Regions from separate parts of the Massilia sp. CCM 8734 genome, predicted to be linked through region 2. Evidence: predicted binding sites of a transcription regulator. Region 2 holds the regulator's gene; the other holds the start of a gene.
What was found. Region 2 encodes NrdR, which represses ribonucleotide reductase genes. Its sites were predicted from a motif close to CACNANATNTNGTG; they were not measured.
Positions count from the first base shown of each region.

Region 1 (7,984 bases), on a different contig from region 2:
CCAGGCGCGCCTGCTCAAGATCGTCGGCGACAATGTGGCGCGGGTCAACCGCATGGTGGAAGACATACTCCAACTGTCGCGCAAGGTCCAGCCCAATAGCGAACCGTTGTTGCTTGGCCCGTTTTTGAGTGAGTTGAAGACCGAATTTGATGAAACCCAAGGGGTTGCCAATGATATAGTGTGGCTAGGCAACACCGGAGCCGTGCCAGTGCGTTTCGACGCGCTGCACCTGCGCGAAGTGGTGATCAACCTGCTGACCAATGCGCTGCGCTACGCCAGTGGCGGGGTGGGCAGTATCCGGGTGTACGTCGTCACCGATGCGGCCGGCGGCATGGAGCTGCACGTGCAGGACGACGGTCCCGGCATCACGCCGGACGTGCGGGCGCACCTGTTCGAGCCGTTTTATACGACCTCGAGCAAGGGGACCGGGCTGGGGTTATATCTGGCGCGCGAGCTGTGCCTGAACAACGCGGCGATGCTCGATTACGAATACCGCTTCGATGCCAGCGGCGCCGGCGTACGGGCGGCCAGCGGCCGCTTTGTGATTTCGTTCGCGCAGCCGCTGGGCGCGCGCGGCGCTACTGCTAACAGAAAGGCAACAACATGACATCACCCCGCGTACTGGTCGTCGATGACGAGGCCGATTTACGCGAACTGCTGGAAATCACGCTGGTCAGGATGGGGCTCGATGTGGACAGCGCCGAAACGCTGCGCGAGGCGCGCGCCTTCCTGGCGCAGAACGATTACGCCCTCATCCTGACCGACATGCGCCTGCCCGACGGCCTGGGCCTGGAACTGGTGCAGGAAGTGGGCGCCTCCAACAAGTCGACCCCGATCGCGGTCGTCACCGCTTACGGCAGCGCCGAAAACGCGGTGGTGGCGCTCAAGGCGGGCGCCTTCGATTACGTTTCCAAGCCGGTGGTGCTGGACGACTTGCGGGTGATGGTGCAGTCGGCCTTGCGCCTGTCGGCGCCGGCCAGCCAGGCCGGCAGCCCGGCGGCGGCCGGCACCGCCTCGCGCCTGATCGGCGAATCGGCCGTGATGCAGTCGCTGCGCAAGCAGATCGAGCGGCTGGCGCGTTCGATGGCGCCGATCGCCATTACCGGCGAGTCGGGCAGCGGCAAGGAACTGGTGGCGCGCGAAATCCACGCGCGCAGCTCGCGCGCGGGCAAGCCTTTTATCGCGGTCAACTGCGGCGCGATTCCCGAAGCGCTGATGGAAGCGGAGTTTTTCGGCTACCGCAAGGGCGCGTTTACCGGCGCGGCCGACGAGCGCGACGGATTTTTCCATGCGGCCAACGGCGGCACCCTGATGCTCGACGAAGTGGCCGACCTGCCGTTGGCGATGCAGGTCAAGCTGCTGCGCGCGATCCAGGAGCGGCGCGTGCGCAAGATCGGCGCCACCAGCGAGGAGCCGGTCGACGTGCGCATCATCAGCGCCACGCACCAGAACCTGGCGCAGTGCGTCGAGACCGGCAAATTCCGGCAGGATCTGTTTTACCGCTTGAATGTGATCGAACTGAGCGTGCCGCCGTTGCGCGAGCGGCTCGACGACCTGGGCGTGCTGGTCGGCGGCATGCTGGCGCGCCTGGCGGGCGCGGGGCAGCCGGCCGCGCTCGGGCCGCAGGTGCTCGACACCTTGCGCACGTATTCGTTTCCGGGCAATGTGCGCGAACTGGAAAATGTGCTGGAACGGGCGCTGGCGTTTGCCAATGACGGCGTGATCGAGGTGGGCGACTTGTCGCTCAAGGGCGCGCGGGTGGCCGAGCAGGCGCCGGCGGCCGAGGCGCTGGCCGCGCCTGTGGCGCAGGTGGCGCCGGCGCCGCCGGAAGGCGCCGCGCCGCTGGCCCGGTTCAGCCCTGGCGCCCCGGCCGAGCTGCCCAGCAGCCTGCCCGATTACCTGGAACAGGTCGAACGCGAGATCATCTTGCGCGCGCTGACCCAGACCCAGTTCAACCGCACCCAGGCGGCCATGCTGCTGGGGATCAGTTTCCGGCAGCTGCGCTACCAGATGCAGAAGCTCGATATCCAGGAGCCGGAGGGGTAGGCGGCTCGGCCCCGAATTGCCTTGTTTGCAGGTGCATCGCTGTTCGCGCCTCACCAGTTCAACTTTACCTGGCGAACTCGGAGCCGTCTCCCCCGCGCAGGCGGGGGCCTATACCACATATGAGCAGAGGTGCTATGGACCCCCGCCTGCGCGGGGGAGACGGTGAATGTGCCGGTGAAGCGCTCGCGAGCGACAAACTTGGGTTCCCGCCGATTCCGACGCCCGCTCCCCCCCACGGTTTATAATACTGCCCCGCGACCCGAAAACGGCAAGCGTGCGGGCGTGCGGCTGCCGCAAAAAATGGCAGCCGTTAGTACCTGCTAACCGGGCAGTCCTTCCTGTGGCCTGACTCAAAAAAGTCAAGCGAAGCACAGGAAAATATTGCTACTTAATTCTATTGCCACTCCCGGAGTGAGGTACTACAATTAGTCCCAGAATCGAGCAATCGACTAGATATAGTGGTTTTTAGCGCTCTGCCACCGATTGGTCGGCCCCTTAATACAGTACGGCACGCAGCACGGCAAGTCTAGTTCTTAACGCACTCAACCCACCATCGCGCGTCACGACGCCGGCCTCGGATTCCAGGCCGGCGGGGTAGTTTTTTTGTTTTTACATTTGTTGGGGACGGTTGATCGACGCCGTCCACTTGATAACAACCGGCGGCAGACCAAAGCCCGCCGCTCCAGGAGGTCCCACATGCAAACATCCCAAGATTCTTCGATTAACCAATTGCACGTCACACCTGGAGCAGCCGCTCCGGCCTCGGCCACCAGCGCCGCCGCTGTCGCCTCCCGCGGCGACTATCGCATCATCCGCCGCAACGGCGCCGTCGTCGCATTTGAACCATCGAAGATCTCGATCGCCGTCACCAAGGCCTTTTTGGCCGTGAACGGCGGCCAGAGCGCCGGTTCGGCGCGCGTGCGCGAACTGGTCGAGCAACTGACCGAGAACGTGGTGTCGGCCCTGATCCGCCGCCAGCCATCGGGCGGCACGTTCCACATCGAAGACGTGCAGGACCAGGTCGAACTGTCGCTGATGCGTTCGGGCGAGCATGACGTGGCGCGTGCCTACGTGCTGTACCGCGCCAAGCACATGGAAGAGCGCCGCCTGCAGAAGGAGGCGCAAGGCGGTTCGGCCGACGTGGCCGCCCCGCAAATCCACGTGCTTGAAAACGGCCAGCGCCGCCTGCTCGACATGAACCAGGTGCGCGACCTGATCGCCGCCGCCTGCGTCGGCCTGGAAAAACACGTCGACGCCGACGCCATCCTGGCCGAAACGGTCAAGAACCTATACGACGGCGTGCCGGTCGAAGAGCTGCACAAGTCCGCCATCCTGGCTGCGCGCGCGCTGATGGAAAAGGACCCGGCTTACTCGCAGGTCACCGCCCGCATTTTGCTGCACACCATCCGCAAGGAAGTGTTCTGCGAAGAAGTGCCGCAAGCCAAAGCGGCGGCGCACTATATCGAGTACTTCCCGAAATACATCGCCAAGGGTATCGAAAACGAGCTGCTGGACCCGGTGCTGGCCACTTTCGACCTGGCCAAGCTGGCCAAAGCCCTGGTCGCCGACCGTGACTTGCAGTTCGGTTACATCGGCCTGCAAACCCTGTACGACCGCTACTTCCTGCACGTGCGCGACGTGCGCATCGAAATGCCGCAGGCGTTTTACATGCGTGTCGCCATGGGCCTGTCGCTGCGCGAAGAAAACCGCGAAGCGCGCGCCGTCGAGTTCTACAACCTGCTGTCGTCGTTCGACTTCATGAGCTCGACCCCGACCCTGTTCAACTCCGGCACCCTGCGCTCGCAACTGTCGTCGTGCTACCTGACCACCGTCTCGGACGACCTGGAAGGCATCTACGACGCGATCAAGGAAAACGCGCTGCTGGCCAAGTTCGCCGGCGGCCTGGGTAACGACTGGACCCCGGTGCGCGCGCTCGGCGCCCACATCAAGGGCACCAACGGCAAGTCGCAAGGCGTGGTGCCGTTCCTGAAAGTGGTCAACGACACCGCCGTGGCGGTCAACCAGGGCGGCAAGCGCAAGGGCGCGGTATGCGCCTACCTGGAAACCTGGCACATGGATGTGGAAGAATTCCTCGACCTGCGCAAGAACACCGGCGACGACCGCCGCCGCACCCACGACATGAACACGGCCAACTGGATTCCCGACCTGTTCATGAAGCGCGTGATGGAAAAGGGCGACTGGACCCTGTTCTCGCCATCCGAAACGCCCGACCTGCACGACAAGGTCGGCAAGGCTTTTGAGGCGGCCTACACCGGCTACGAAGCGAAAGCGGCCGCCGGCGAGATTCGCGTGTTCAAGAAGATCGCCGCGCTCGACCTGTGGCGCAAAATGCTGTCGATGCTGTTCGAAACCGGCCACCCATGGATCACGTTCAAAGACCCATGCAACATCCGTTCGCCACAGCAACACGTGGGCGTGGTGCACAGCTCGAACCTGTGCACCGAGATTACCTTGAACACCAACGAGTCCGAAATCGCGGTCTGCAACCTGGGTTCCGTGAACTTGCCGGCGCACATGAAAGAAGGCAAGCTCGATCCGGTCAAGCTGCAGAAAACTGTGCGCACCGCGATGCGCATGCTCGACAACGTCATCGATATCAACTACTACGCCGTCGAAAAAGCGCGTAATTCGAACATGCGCCACCGTCCGGTGGGCATGGGGATCATGGGCTTCCAGGATTGCCTGCACATGATGCGCGTGCCTTACTCGTCGAACCAGGCCGTGGAATTTGCCGATTCGTCGATGGAAGCGGTGTGCTACTACGCCTACCTGGCCTCGACCGAGCTGGCCGAAGAGCGCGGCCGCTACGAGTCGTACAGCGGCTCGCTGTGGGACCGTGGCATCCTGCCGCAGGATTCGGTCAAGCTGCTGGCCGACGAGCGCGGCGGCTACCTGGAAGTGGACATGTCCTCGGCCATGGACTGGACCGTGGTGCGCGAGCGCATCAAGCAGTTCGGCATGCGCAACTCGAACTGCGTGGCGATCGCCCCGACCGCGACCATTTCGAACATCATCGGCGTGTCGGCCTGCATCGAACCGACCTTCCAGAACCTGTATGTGAAGTCGAACCTGTCCGGCGAATTTACCGAGATCAACTCGTACCTGGTGCGCGACCTCAAGGCCCGCGACCTGTGGGATGAAGTCATGATCGCCGACCTGAAGTACTTCGACGGCTCGCTGGCCAAGATCGACCGCATCCCGCAAGACTTGCGCGACATCTACGCCACCGCGTTCGAAGTCTCGCCGAGCTGGCTGGTGGAAGCGGCCTCGCGTCGCCAGAAGTGGATCGACCAGGCCCAGTCGCTGAACATCTACATGGCTGGCGCCTCGGGCAAGAAGCTGGACGAAACCTACAAGCTGGCCTGGCTGCGCGGCCTGAAAACCACGTATTACCTGCGCACCATCGCGGCGACCCACATGGAAAAGTCGACCTCCAAGACCGGCGCGCTGAACGCGGTGGCGGTGGACGGCGGCATGTCGGCCCACGCCATGGGTGCGGCGGCCGATACGGCGGCCAAGGCGGCGGCGGCGACGGCGGCATCGGTAGCCGCCGCGGCGGCCGAGGAAGAGGGCGCGGCGTGCTACCTGCGTCCGGGCGACGATGGCTTCGAGGAATGCGAAGCCTGCCAGTAACAGCTAATAGCGGGAAGGAGCGCTGCGGCGCTCCGGCAAGACCGAATTGAACACAGACGAATTGACGAAAAGAGGAATCCACCATGTTGTCCTGGGACGATGAAACAGCCAGCGCGCCAGCCGCGCGCCCCGTGCCGCCGAATGGCGCCCAACCCGCCGCAGAACCGGTCGCCGACGCCGCATTGGTCGCCAAGCGCGTCCACGCCGACGACAAGCGCATCATCAACGGCAAGACCGATGTGAACCAGCTGGTCCCGTTCAAGTACAAATGGGCGTGGGACAAGTACCTGGCCGGTTGCGCCAATCACTGGATGCCGCAAGAGGTCAACATGCAGCGCGACATCGAGTTGTGGAAAAATCCCAACGGCCTGACCGACGACGAGCGCCGTTTGGTAAAACGCAACCTGGGCTTCTTCGTGACCGCCGATTCGCTGGCCGCCAACAACATCGTGCTCGGCACCTACCGCCACATCACGGCGCCGGAATGCCGCCAGTACCTGCTGCGCCAGGCCTTCGAAGAGGCGATCCACACCCACGCCTACCAGTACATCGTCGAGTCGCTGGGCCTGGACGAAGGCGAGATCTTCAACGCCTACAACGAAGTCAAGTCGATCCGCGACAAGGATGAATTCCTGATTCCCTTCATCAACACGCTGACCGATCCGGCGTTCACCACCGGCACCGTGGAAAACGACCAGAAGCTGCTCAAGTCGCTGATCGTGTTCGCCTGCCTGATGGAAGGGCTGTTCTTCTACGTCGGCTTCACCCAGATCCTGGCGCTGGGCCGCCAGAACAAGATGATGGGCGCGGCCGAGCAGTACCAGTACATCCTGCGCGACGAGTCGATGCACTGCAATTTTGGCATCGACCTGATCAACACGATCAAGATGGAAAACCCGCTGCTGTGGACGCCTGCCTTCCGCGAAGAGATCAAGGTGCTGTTCCTGCAAGCGGTCGACCTGGAGTATGCGTACGCCGAAGACACCATGCCGCGCGGCGTGCTGGGCCTGAACGCGACCATGTTCAAGGGTTACCTGCGCTTCATCGCCAACCGTCGTGCCCAGCAGATCGGCCTGGACGCGCTGTTCGCGCACGAGGAAAACCCGTTCCCGTGGATGAGCGAGATGATCGACCTGAAGAAGGAACGCAACTTCTTCGAGACGCGCGTGACCGAGTACCAGACCGGCGGCGCGCTGAACTGGGAATAACACCGGGAACGCGGCGCACGCCGCCAGGCGGGCGAGACTCCCGTACGCCCAGTAAAAAAGCTCCCCTCGGGGAGCTTTTTGCATTTGCGCGCCCTCGCCTCAGGACTTGCCGGCCTTGTACACGCCGCAAGCGAAGTACACATCGTCGACCCGCTCGATATAGGTGCTCTTCGATTCCAGCGCGCCGCTCTTGGCGTTGGGCCACTTGTACTCGACCCAGCCCTTGCCGTCCTTGGCGGCCACTTCGCGGAAGCTGCGCGTGAAATACACGCCGTTGACGTCGCGCAGGTCGCCCAGCTCCTTGCCGACCAGCTTGGCGTTGGCGCCATGCGCCGTCACCGGTCCCGGTGGGACGGGCGCGACGAACAGATACAAGTCCTTGCTTTCAAACATGCCGGTCTTGCCGTTGATCTCGGCGGCGGTCTTGTCCATGCCATTCGCCTGGTAATAGGCGATCGCCTTTTCACGAGGGCCACCGCTTCCTCGCTGGTGCCGCTTGCGCCGCTCCCGCCGCCGCCATCAGCGTTGCCATGCCGGCGATGGCGAGCCACCTGACTAGTTCGTTCATCGATCTTCGCCCGTCTTGGTATGCGCGCCGGGGCGCGCCACGGCGCGCGCCAAATCGTTTACATCAAGCGACACGGTGCGTGCGCGTGCGCGGTCATCGCGTGTGCGTTTGCGCGAATACGTCTCGCAGTAGCAACGAACAGCGTGTGCTGCGCGCGTCGCGGCGCGCCTGCCGCATTCGCGCGCGTGCGCCGCCGCGCAGCGCGCATTGGTGCGCGCCGCATGGCGCCGGCGGCCTCGGCGCGATCCGCGCCGGCGTCGCCGCGCATCGCATAGCGCCTTTAGGTACGGCATGTCTGCGTTGCGCGGTGGTGCGCGAGCGCAGCCCTCGGGCTGCATCGACAGGCGATGCCGCGCGCACCGGCGCGCCGGCGCGCGGCATGATGATGCGCAGACGCGTGCGCCACGCGAAAAAAAAAGTCAAACAAATGCTGTGTGCCAGTTGCGCACTGACAAGGTTTTCGTGTACTTTACGTGATTGAATTTGTCAAAACGTGAACGCGACGATG
Region 1 covers NZ_WHJI01000006.1:79,311-87,294, reverse strand. Annotated here, with positions in the region: gene F2P46_RS07930 (ATP-binding protein) at 1-607, shown strand, start outside; gene F2P46_RS07925 (sigma-54 dependent transcriptional regulator) at 604-2,046, shown strand; gene F2P46_RS07920 (ribonucleoside-diphosphate reductase subunit alpha) at 2,743-5,700, shown strand; gene F2P46_RS07915 (ribonucleotide-diphosphate reductase subunit beta) at 5,784-6,908, shown strand; gene F2P46_RS07910 (cache domain-containing protein) at 7,008-7,340, opposite strand.
Region 1: F2P46_RS07920 (ribonucleoside-diphosphate reductase subunit alpha) is a predicted target of NrdR. The motif match lies at 2,494-2,507, and genes of this name have one in related genera.

Region 2 (7,984 bases):
GCGGTGACGATTTGGCGATCGCGTTCTCGACCGCCTGGTCGTACGCCGGTACGCCACTGCTCTTGATCTTCTTGACCGACTTGATCTCACCGGTCGGCCATTGTTCGATCTGGTACACCGCTTGCGGATCGCCCGGCATGCTGGTGCTGCCCGTGTAATTCAGGTTGCTCTTGATCTTGGCGCCGATCGCGCCGAAATAACTCGGGTCGCCTTTCGGTGCGCTGCGCTTGTCGGCATCGCCATTGCCGCCGGTGTCGCCGGTGATGCGGCGCATTTCGGCGTCGCGCAGCTTGTCGAGTTTTTTCTGCTCCTCGGCCAGTTTCTTGTCCTTGGCGGCTTTGTCGGCCTTGGCCGCCTTGTCCTGGGCCTGCTTGTCCGCGAGCTTGTCCTGTTCCTGCTTTTGCTGCTCGAGTTTTTGCTGCTCGAGCTTTTGCTGTTCGAGCTTTTTCTGGTCGAGCTTCTTCTGATCGGCCAGTTTTTTCTGGTCGTCGAGTTTTTTCTCTTCGCGTTTCTTTTGCTCGGCCAATTCCTTGCGGGCCAGTTCCAGCTTGAGCTTTTCCTCGGCCAGGCGCTGCTCCTGCTGGAGTTTTTGTTGCTTGAGTTTCTTCTCGCGTTCGAGCGCAATATCGGGCGGCTTGACGGCGGGCGGCTTCTCCACCGGCTTCTCAGGCGGTTTTTCGACCGCTCTCTCGACCGGTTTCTCGACTGGTTTCTCGACCGGCTTGGGCGGCGTCACCGCTTTCACTACGCGCGGCGGCGGTTCCGCTTGGGCCAGGGGCGCAGCGTCTTGCACTTGCGGGTCCCACAGTTCCGCCTCGGTTGTGGTCGGCGCCACGTTCTGCCAGTTGATGCCAGCCCACAGGAACAGCAACAGACCGGCGTGCACGGCCAGCGCCAGTACGACCGAGGGGACGCGGCTCGGCTCGGGCGGCACGGTGTAGGGGCCGCCCGGATTAGCGGCGGGAGTGAGGGGCGCCATCGTCTTCACTTGGTGGCAAGGCCGACCCGGTTGATGCCCATTTTTTTCGCTTCGGAAACGAGCTGGATCACGTCGTCGTATTTGCTGTCGCGGTCGCCGGCGATCATCACCGGGTATTCCGGATGCTCGGCGTGCAAGGTGCGCAGGCGGCGCATCACGGCGTTACGGTTCGGCAATTCCTCGGCCGCGGCGCTGTTTTTGCCGTTGATGCCGATGCTCAGGCTGGCGTTCGGTTTCAACACGATCTGGATGTAGTCGTCCGGCGGCAGGGCGGATTTCTCCGCGCTCGGCAGGTTGATCACGCTCGGGCTGTTAGCCGGTGGCACGACCATGAAAATGATCAGCAACACCAGCATCACGTCGATGTAGGGGACGACGTTGATCTCGGACTTGAACTTGCGTTTGCGTCCGCCGCGCAGGCTGCTGGAAAACGATGCCATGAGTGCCTCCGATCAGCGCGACTGGCGCTGCAAGATGTTCGAAAATTCTTCGACGAAGCTCTCGAAGCGGATGGCCAGGCGGTCGATATCGTGCGTGAAGCGGTTGTAGGCGACCACGGCCGGAATGGCCGCGAACAGGCCGATGGCGGTCGCGATCAGCGCTTCGGCAATGCCGGGCGCCACGGCGGCCAGGGTCGCCTGCTGCACGTTGGCCAGGCCGCGGAAGGCGTTCATGATGCCCCACACGGTGCCCAACAGGCCGATGTACGGCGAGACCGAGCCGACCGATGCCAAAAAGTTCAGGTGCGAATCGAGGGCGTCGAGTTCGCGCTGGAAGGCGGCGCGCATGGCGCGGCGGGCGCCGTCGAGCACGGCGCCGGTGTCGAGCGGATCGCGCTGCGGGGACGCTTGTTTGCCCTTGATGAATTCGCCCATGCCGGCTTCGAAGATGCGCGCCAGCGCGCCGCTCTGTTCGCGCGTGGTGCTGGCGTTCTGGTGCAGGGTATGCAGGTTGCCGCCGGCCCAGAAGCTGCGTTCGAACTGTTCGGTCTGCTGGCGGGCGGCGCGCACGGCGAAGGCCTTGCGGAAGATATAGGTCCAGCTCATGATGGACAGGCCCAGCAAGAGTGCCATGATCAATTGCACGATCAAGTGCGCGTTACCGATCAGGGCGATAAAGGAAAGGTCTTGGGCTGCATTCATTGGCGTTGGATTTTTCTAGGTGTGAAGTGTCAGGCGGCACGCATTTTAGCAGCGGTAGCGTCGGGCAGGGCGCGTGGACGCAGGGTGACCGCGTCGACGCAGCCCACTTTGACCGTCGCGCTGGCCAGCAATACGTCGCCGTGCCAGGCTTGCTGGAGGAACTGGACCGATGCGCGCCCCAGTTTTTCTATACTCAATGTCAAGTTTAATGCATCATCAAGCCGGGCTGGCGCGTGATAGTCGATGCTGGCGTTCTTGACGACGAAAATCGCGCCGTGTTCGTCGCGCAGCGCCTGTTGGCCGACGTTGGCCGCACGCAGCCATTCGGTGCGCGCGCGTTCGAAGAATTTGAGGTAGTTCGCGTAAAAGACGATGCCGCCGGCGTCCGTGTCTTCGTAATAGACCCGTACCGGCCAACTGAATACTGAGGGCATTTCATTTGCCATAAGTGAATATCGGAAACATTTTACGCGGTTTTTTGCTGTAAATGTACGCAAGCGTACATAAAGATGGCGCCCAGCGGCCCGGATGGCGCACAAGTAGACGTGAGCCATGGCGAAGTGCCAAGTTCTGTAACAATCGCTTACATGGGCGAGTAGTCGTGTTACGCGGCCGCAGCTCCCGCCCATACCCTCGTCGTTCCCGGCCGTGCCGGTAACGACGAAAGTTACGTCCGCTTGATCGCAAACGGCCCGAACCCCTGGCAGGTCGGCATCATCTCGATCGTATTGATATTGATATGCGGCGGCAGTGTGGCGATCCAGAACGCGGTGGCGGCGATATCCTTGGCCGTCAGCGGCTGCGTGCCTTCGTACACCTTGGCCGCTTTCTCATCGTCGCCCTTGAAGCGCACGTTCGAAAACTCGGTTCCGCCGCACAAGCCCGGCGCCAGGTTGGTCGCGCGCACGCCCGTGCCGGCCAGGTCGGCGCGCAGGTTCAGGGTGAACTGGTCCACGAATGCCTTGGTCGCACCGTACACATTGCCGCCCGGGTAAGGGTAGTTGCCGGCCACCGATCCCAGATTAATGATCAGCCCGCTTCCGCGCTCGACCATGGCCGGCAGCAGCGCGCGCGTCATCGTCACCAGGCCGGTGCAGTTGGTGGCGATCATGGTTTCCCAATCGGCCAGCGGGGCTTCGTGGGCCGGCTCGGTGCCCAGCGCCAGGCCGGCATTGTTGATCAGCACATCGACCTGGCGCCACGATTGCGGCAACATCGACAAGGCTTCGTTGATCGACTCCTTGCAGGTGACATCCATGACGATCGGCAAAGCCAGGTCGCCCAGCTCGGCCGCGAGGGCATCCAGGCGGTCCTTGCGGCGCCCGCTGATGACGACTTGATGGCCGTTGTTGACGAAGGTACGCGCCATTTCGGCGCCGAAGCCGGCCGAGGCGCCGGTGATGAAAACGATCATAGTGGTGTCCTGGAGAAGTGCAAAGCTGTGCCGGATTGTAGCCCAAGTGACCCGATTGGCCGCTACCTGCCATTTAGGCAATCCCATTCCTTGCCCTATTCAAGGACTTAACTTACAATTTGGGCTCCATTACGTCTCACGTAACTGGCGAAAAGTCGCGGCGCATTGCTGCCTGGCGGCGAAAGGTGGGCATCCACCGGGGAACGTGAGATTTCATCAGCCGTTCGCCTGGGCAGCCACCGATGGAAGCGCACGATGAGGCTGCCTGTTCCATTTCCGACGGCTCCCCTCATTCGATCCTTGCAATCAGGTGCCTCGCACTCTTATCGATTGGAGTTTTTTCATGTTTTCAAAAGAACACACGCTCGCCCATGTTGACCCGGAATTGTGGGGCGCGATCCAGAAGGAAAACGCACGCCAGCAAGATCACATCGAACTGATCGCGTCCGAGAACTACACCTCGCCGGCCGTCATGCAAGCCCAGGGCTCGCAGCTGACCAATAAATACGCCGAAGGCTATCCAGGCAAGCGCTACTACGGCGGCTGCGAATTCGTCGACATCGCGGAACAACTGGCGATCGACCGTGTCAAACAACTGTTCGGCGCCGAAGCGGCCAACGTGCAGCCGAACTCCGGCTCCCAGGCCAACCAGGGCGTGTTCTTCGCCATGCTCAAGCCGGGCGATACCATCATGGGCATGTCGCTGGCCGAAGGCGGCCACCTGACCCACGGCATGGCGCTGAACATGTCGGGCAAGTGGTTCAACGTGGTGTCGTACGGCCTGACCGAGCAGGAAGACATCGACTACGACGCCATGGAGCGCCTGGCGCATGAGCACAAGCCGAAAATGATCATCGCCGGCGCATCGGCGTTTTCGCTGAAAATCGACTTCGAGCGTTTCGCCAAGGTCGCCAAGGCAGTGGGCGCGTACTTCATGGTCGACATGGCGCACTACGCCGGCCTGATCGCCGCTGGCGTCTACCCGAACCCGGTGCCGCACGCCGACTTCGTCACCTCGACCACGCACAAGTCGCTGCGCGGCCCGCGCGGCGGCATCATCCTGATGAAGGCCGAGCACGAAAAGGCCATCAATTCGGCCATCTTCCCCGGCATCCAGGGCGGCCCGCTGATGCACGTGATCGCCGGCAAGGCCGTTGCCTTCAAGGAAGCGCTGGAGCCGTCGTTCACCGAGTACCAGAAACAGGTCGTCAAGAACGCCGACGCGCTGGCCAAGGCGTTGATCGCGCGCGGCCTGCGCATCGTGTCCGGTCGCACCGAGTCGCATGTCATGCTGGTCGACCTGCGCGCCAAGAACCTGACCGGCAAGGAAGCCGAAGCCTTGCTGGGCGCCGCCCACATGACCTGCAACAAGAACGGCATCCCGAACGATCCGCAAAAACCGTTCGTGACGTCCGGCATCCGCCTCGGCAGCCCGGCCTTCACCACGCGCGGCTTCAAGGAAGAAGACGCCACCACGGTCGGCAACCTGATCGCGGACATCCTCGACAATCCGAACGACGCGGCAGTCGTGGAGCGCGTCAAGGCCGAAGTCAAGAAGCTGACCGACAAGTATCCGGTCTACGCGGCTTGATCTAAGCGACACTCACAGCAGCAGCCCCGGCCCCATGAAATGTCCCTTCTGCCAGCATGAAGATACGCAGGTCCTCGATACGCGCGTATCCGAGGAGGGCGATTCGATCCGGCGCCGGCGCCGCTGCGTCAAGTGCGACAAGCGCTTTACCACTTATGAACGGATCGAATTGTCGATGCCGATCATTGTCAAGAAAAACGGCAGCCGCACCGAGTACGCCTCGGTCAAGCTGCGCGGCAGCCTGATGCTGGCGCTGCGCAAGCGGCCGGTGTCGGCCGAGGCCATCGATCAGGCCGTCGCGTCGATCGAGGAAAAACTGCTCACCAGCGGACAGCGCGAGGTCGATACCGGCCACGTGGGCGAGCTGGTCATGCAGGAACTGAAACGCCTCGACAAGATTGCCTACATCCGTTTCGCGTCCGTGTATAAAAACTTCGAAGACCTGGCCGAGTTCCAGGAAGCTATTGCCGAAGTAGGTCACGAGCGCAAACCGCGTAAATAGTTCAGCTCACACTCTTGAGGCAGGCCATGCGCGCCTGCCCTCAGCACTGTTAACGTAGCTCCCAAGCGATCCAGATCACACCACCACCGACCTTGCAGCCCTGGCTGACAGGCTGCGGCGGCATGACCGGGCGCGTCGTTCAACGTTGCGGGGGAGTCATGCGCGCATTGCGAAATCATGTCGCCGGCGGATTCACGCTCATCGAAGTGCTGGTGGCGCTGGTGCTGCTTGCCATCGGCATCCTGGGCGCGCTCGGCACCCAGGTCGCGGCGCTGCGCACCCGCCAGGAGTCGAGCCTGATGTCGCGCGGGATGCATCTGGCCAGCGGCCTGGCCGAACGCATGCGCGCCAATGCCGCGCAAATGCGCCTGGACGACGCCATCAATCCCTATTTGCAACTGCGCTACGAGGCGGGCGAGGGCGCGCCGCCGCCCGCGCCCTCCCAGTGCTACGGGGCGGGTCGTTGCGACAGTGCGCAACTGGCGCGCTTCGACATCGCCGATACGGTGGCCGCGCTGCACGCCGGCTTTCCGGGCGGGCGTATCGCGGTGTGCCGCGACGCCGTCGTGTGGGACGATGCGGGCCAGGCGCTGGCGTGGGAATGCGCCGGCGCGGCCGGGGCGCCGGTGGTCATCAAGCTCGGCTGGCATGTCCGCTCCGCGCAGCGCGCCGGGCCGGGCGCCGCCGCGTCCTCCGCTCCAGCGCTGGCGGTGATGCTGGGCACGGGGGCGCCGTGAGGGCGCGCCCCGCTTTGCGATGGCTGCGCCAGGCCGGCCTGGGCCTGGTCGAACTGATGGTCGCGCTGGTGCTCGGCCTGCTGGTGACCCTGGCGGCTGCGGCGCTGCTGGTGTCCGCCCAGTCCGGCTACGCCGCACAGAACGCACTGGCGCAGACCGACGACGCCGGCCGCTTCGCGCTCGAGGCCATCGAACGGGCGGCGCGCCAGAGTGCCTGGGTCGATCTCGAGCGCGAAGGCGCGCCGCCATCGTCCGCCGCGACGGCCGCCCGCATCGGCGGGCTGGACAACCATGTGCTGGCGGGCGGCGGGCCTGGCATCGCCGCCGCGCGACCGGGCGGCGTCAACGGCAGCGACGTGCTGGCGCTGCGCTTCGACGGCGCGGGAGCCGGACCCGATGGCGACGGCAGCGTGCTCAGCTGCGCCGGCTTCGCGGTCGGCGCCGCTAACGAGGGCTGGAGCATTTTCTATGTCGCTCCGGATGCCGCCGGCGACGCCGAACTGCGCTGCAAATACCGTGGCCAGAAGGGCTGGCGCAGCGAGGCGCTGGTGGGCGGGGTCGATACCTTCCAGGTCCTGTACGGGCTCGACACCGACGAGCCCGGGGACGGCTTGCCCGACCGCTACCTGGCCGCCGCGGCCGTCAACGCGCTGGACGCCTCCCTGATACTCGACGGCGCCACCCCGGCAGAGCGCGAGCGCGACCTGCGCCGCAAAACCCACTGGAAGCGCGTGGCCAGCGTCAGGGTGGCGCTGTTGCTGCATGGCGCGCCCGGCGGCGCCGGCGGGCGCGAACCGCTTGCCTACGAGCTGTTCGGCCCCGGCTACAGCGGCGCCGATGACCCAGGCACGCGCATCGACGAAGCACGCCTGCCGCCAGCGCAGCGCTGGCGCGAGCGGCGCATCTTCGCCACCACCATCGTAATGCGCAACGCGGCCCTGTGAAACGCCATGCCAACCCTTCCTTGCCGAAGTGACCGCCAACATGGCGCCGTGCTGCTGACAGCGCTGTTCGTGCTGCTGGCGCTGATGATCCTCGGCGTGTCCGCCGCCCGTAGCGCGCTGAGCAGCGAAAAGTCGGCGCGCCACGAACGCGACCGCCAGATCGCATTCGGTGCGGCCGAGGCCGCGCTGGCCGACGCCGAACACGATATCGAGGGCGGCAGCGATCCCTCATCCCAGCGCGCGGCACTGTTTTCGCGTGGCAATGCGCTCGGCTTTGTCGACGGCTGCGGGGCCGAGCGCGAGCTCAATGCCGGCCTGTGCCTGCACGTGCCGGGGCAGGCGGCGTGGCAGCATGCCGATCTGTCGGGCAATGACGCAAGGCCGGCGGCTGGCGTGGCGTACGGCCGCTTTACCGGTGCGCAGCTGCCGTCGGGCAAGGGCACGCTGCCGCTGCGAGCGCCGCGCTACCTCATCGAACTGTTGCCGCACACCCAGGCAGGGGCCGATGCCGCCCGTCCGCCAAGCAACTTTTATCGCATCACGGCGGTCGGCTTCGGCGCGCTCGATGCGACCCGGGTGGTGCTGCAAACCTTCTACCTCAAGGCGGCGCCGGAGGAGGGGGCATGAACGCCATCCTTCAACGCTTGCGGGCGCCGTTACTCACTGCACTGCTGA
Region 2 covers NZ_WHJI01000007.1:72,512-80,495, reverse strand. Annotated here, with positions in the region: gene tolA (cell envelope integrity protein TolA) at 1-979, opposite strand, end outside; gene F2P46_RS08945 (ExbD/TolR family protein) at 985-1,419, opposite strand; gene tolQ (protein TolQ) at 1,432-2,121, opposite strand; gene ybgC (tol-pal system-associated acyl-CoA thioesterase) at 2,151-2,555, opposite strand; gene F2P46_RS08930 (SDR family oxidoreductase) at 2,789-3,535, opposite strand; ZMP/ZTP riboswitch at 3,666-3,776, shown strand; gene glyA (serine hydroxymethyltransferase) at 3,879-5,126, shown strand; gene nrdR (transcriptional regulator NrdR) at 5,161-5,628, shown strand; gene pilV (type IV pilus modification protein PilV) at 5,787-6,365, shown strand; gene F2P46_RS08910 (PilW family protein) at 6,362-7,309, shown strand; gene F2P46_RS08905 (PilX N-terminal domain-containing pilus assembly protein) at 7,316-7,936, shown strand; gene F2P46_RS08900 (pilus assembly protein) at 7,933-7,984, shown strand, end outside.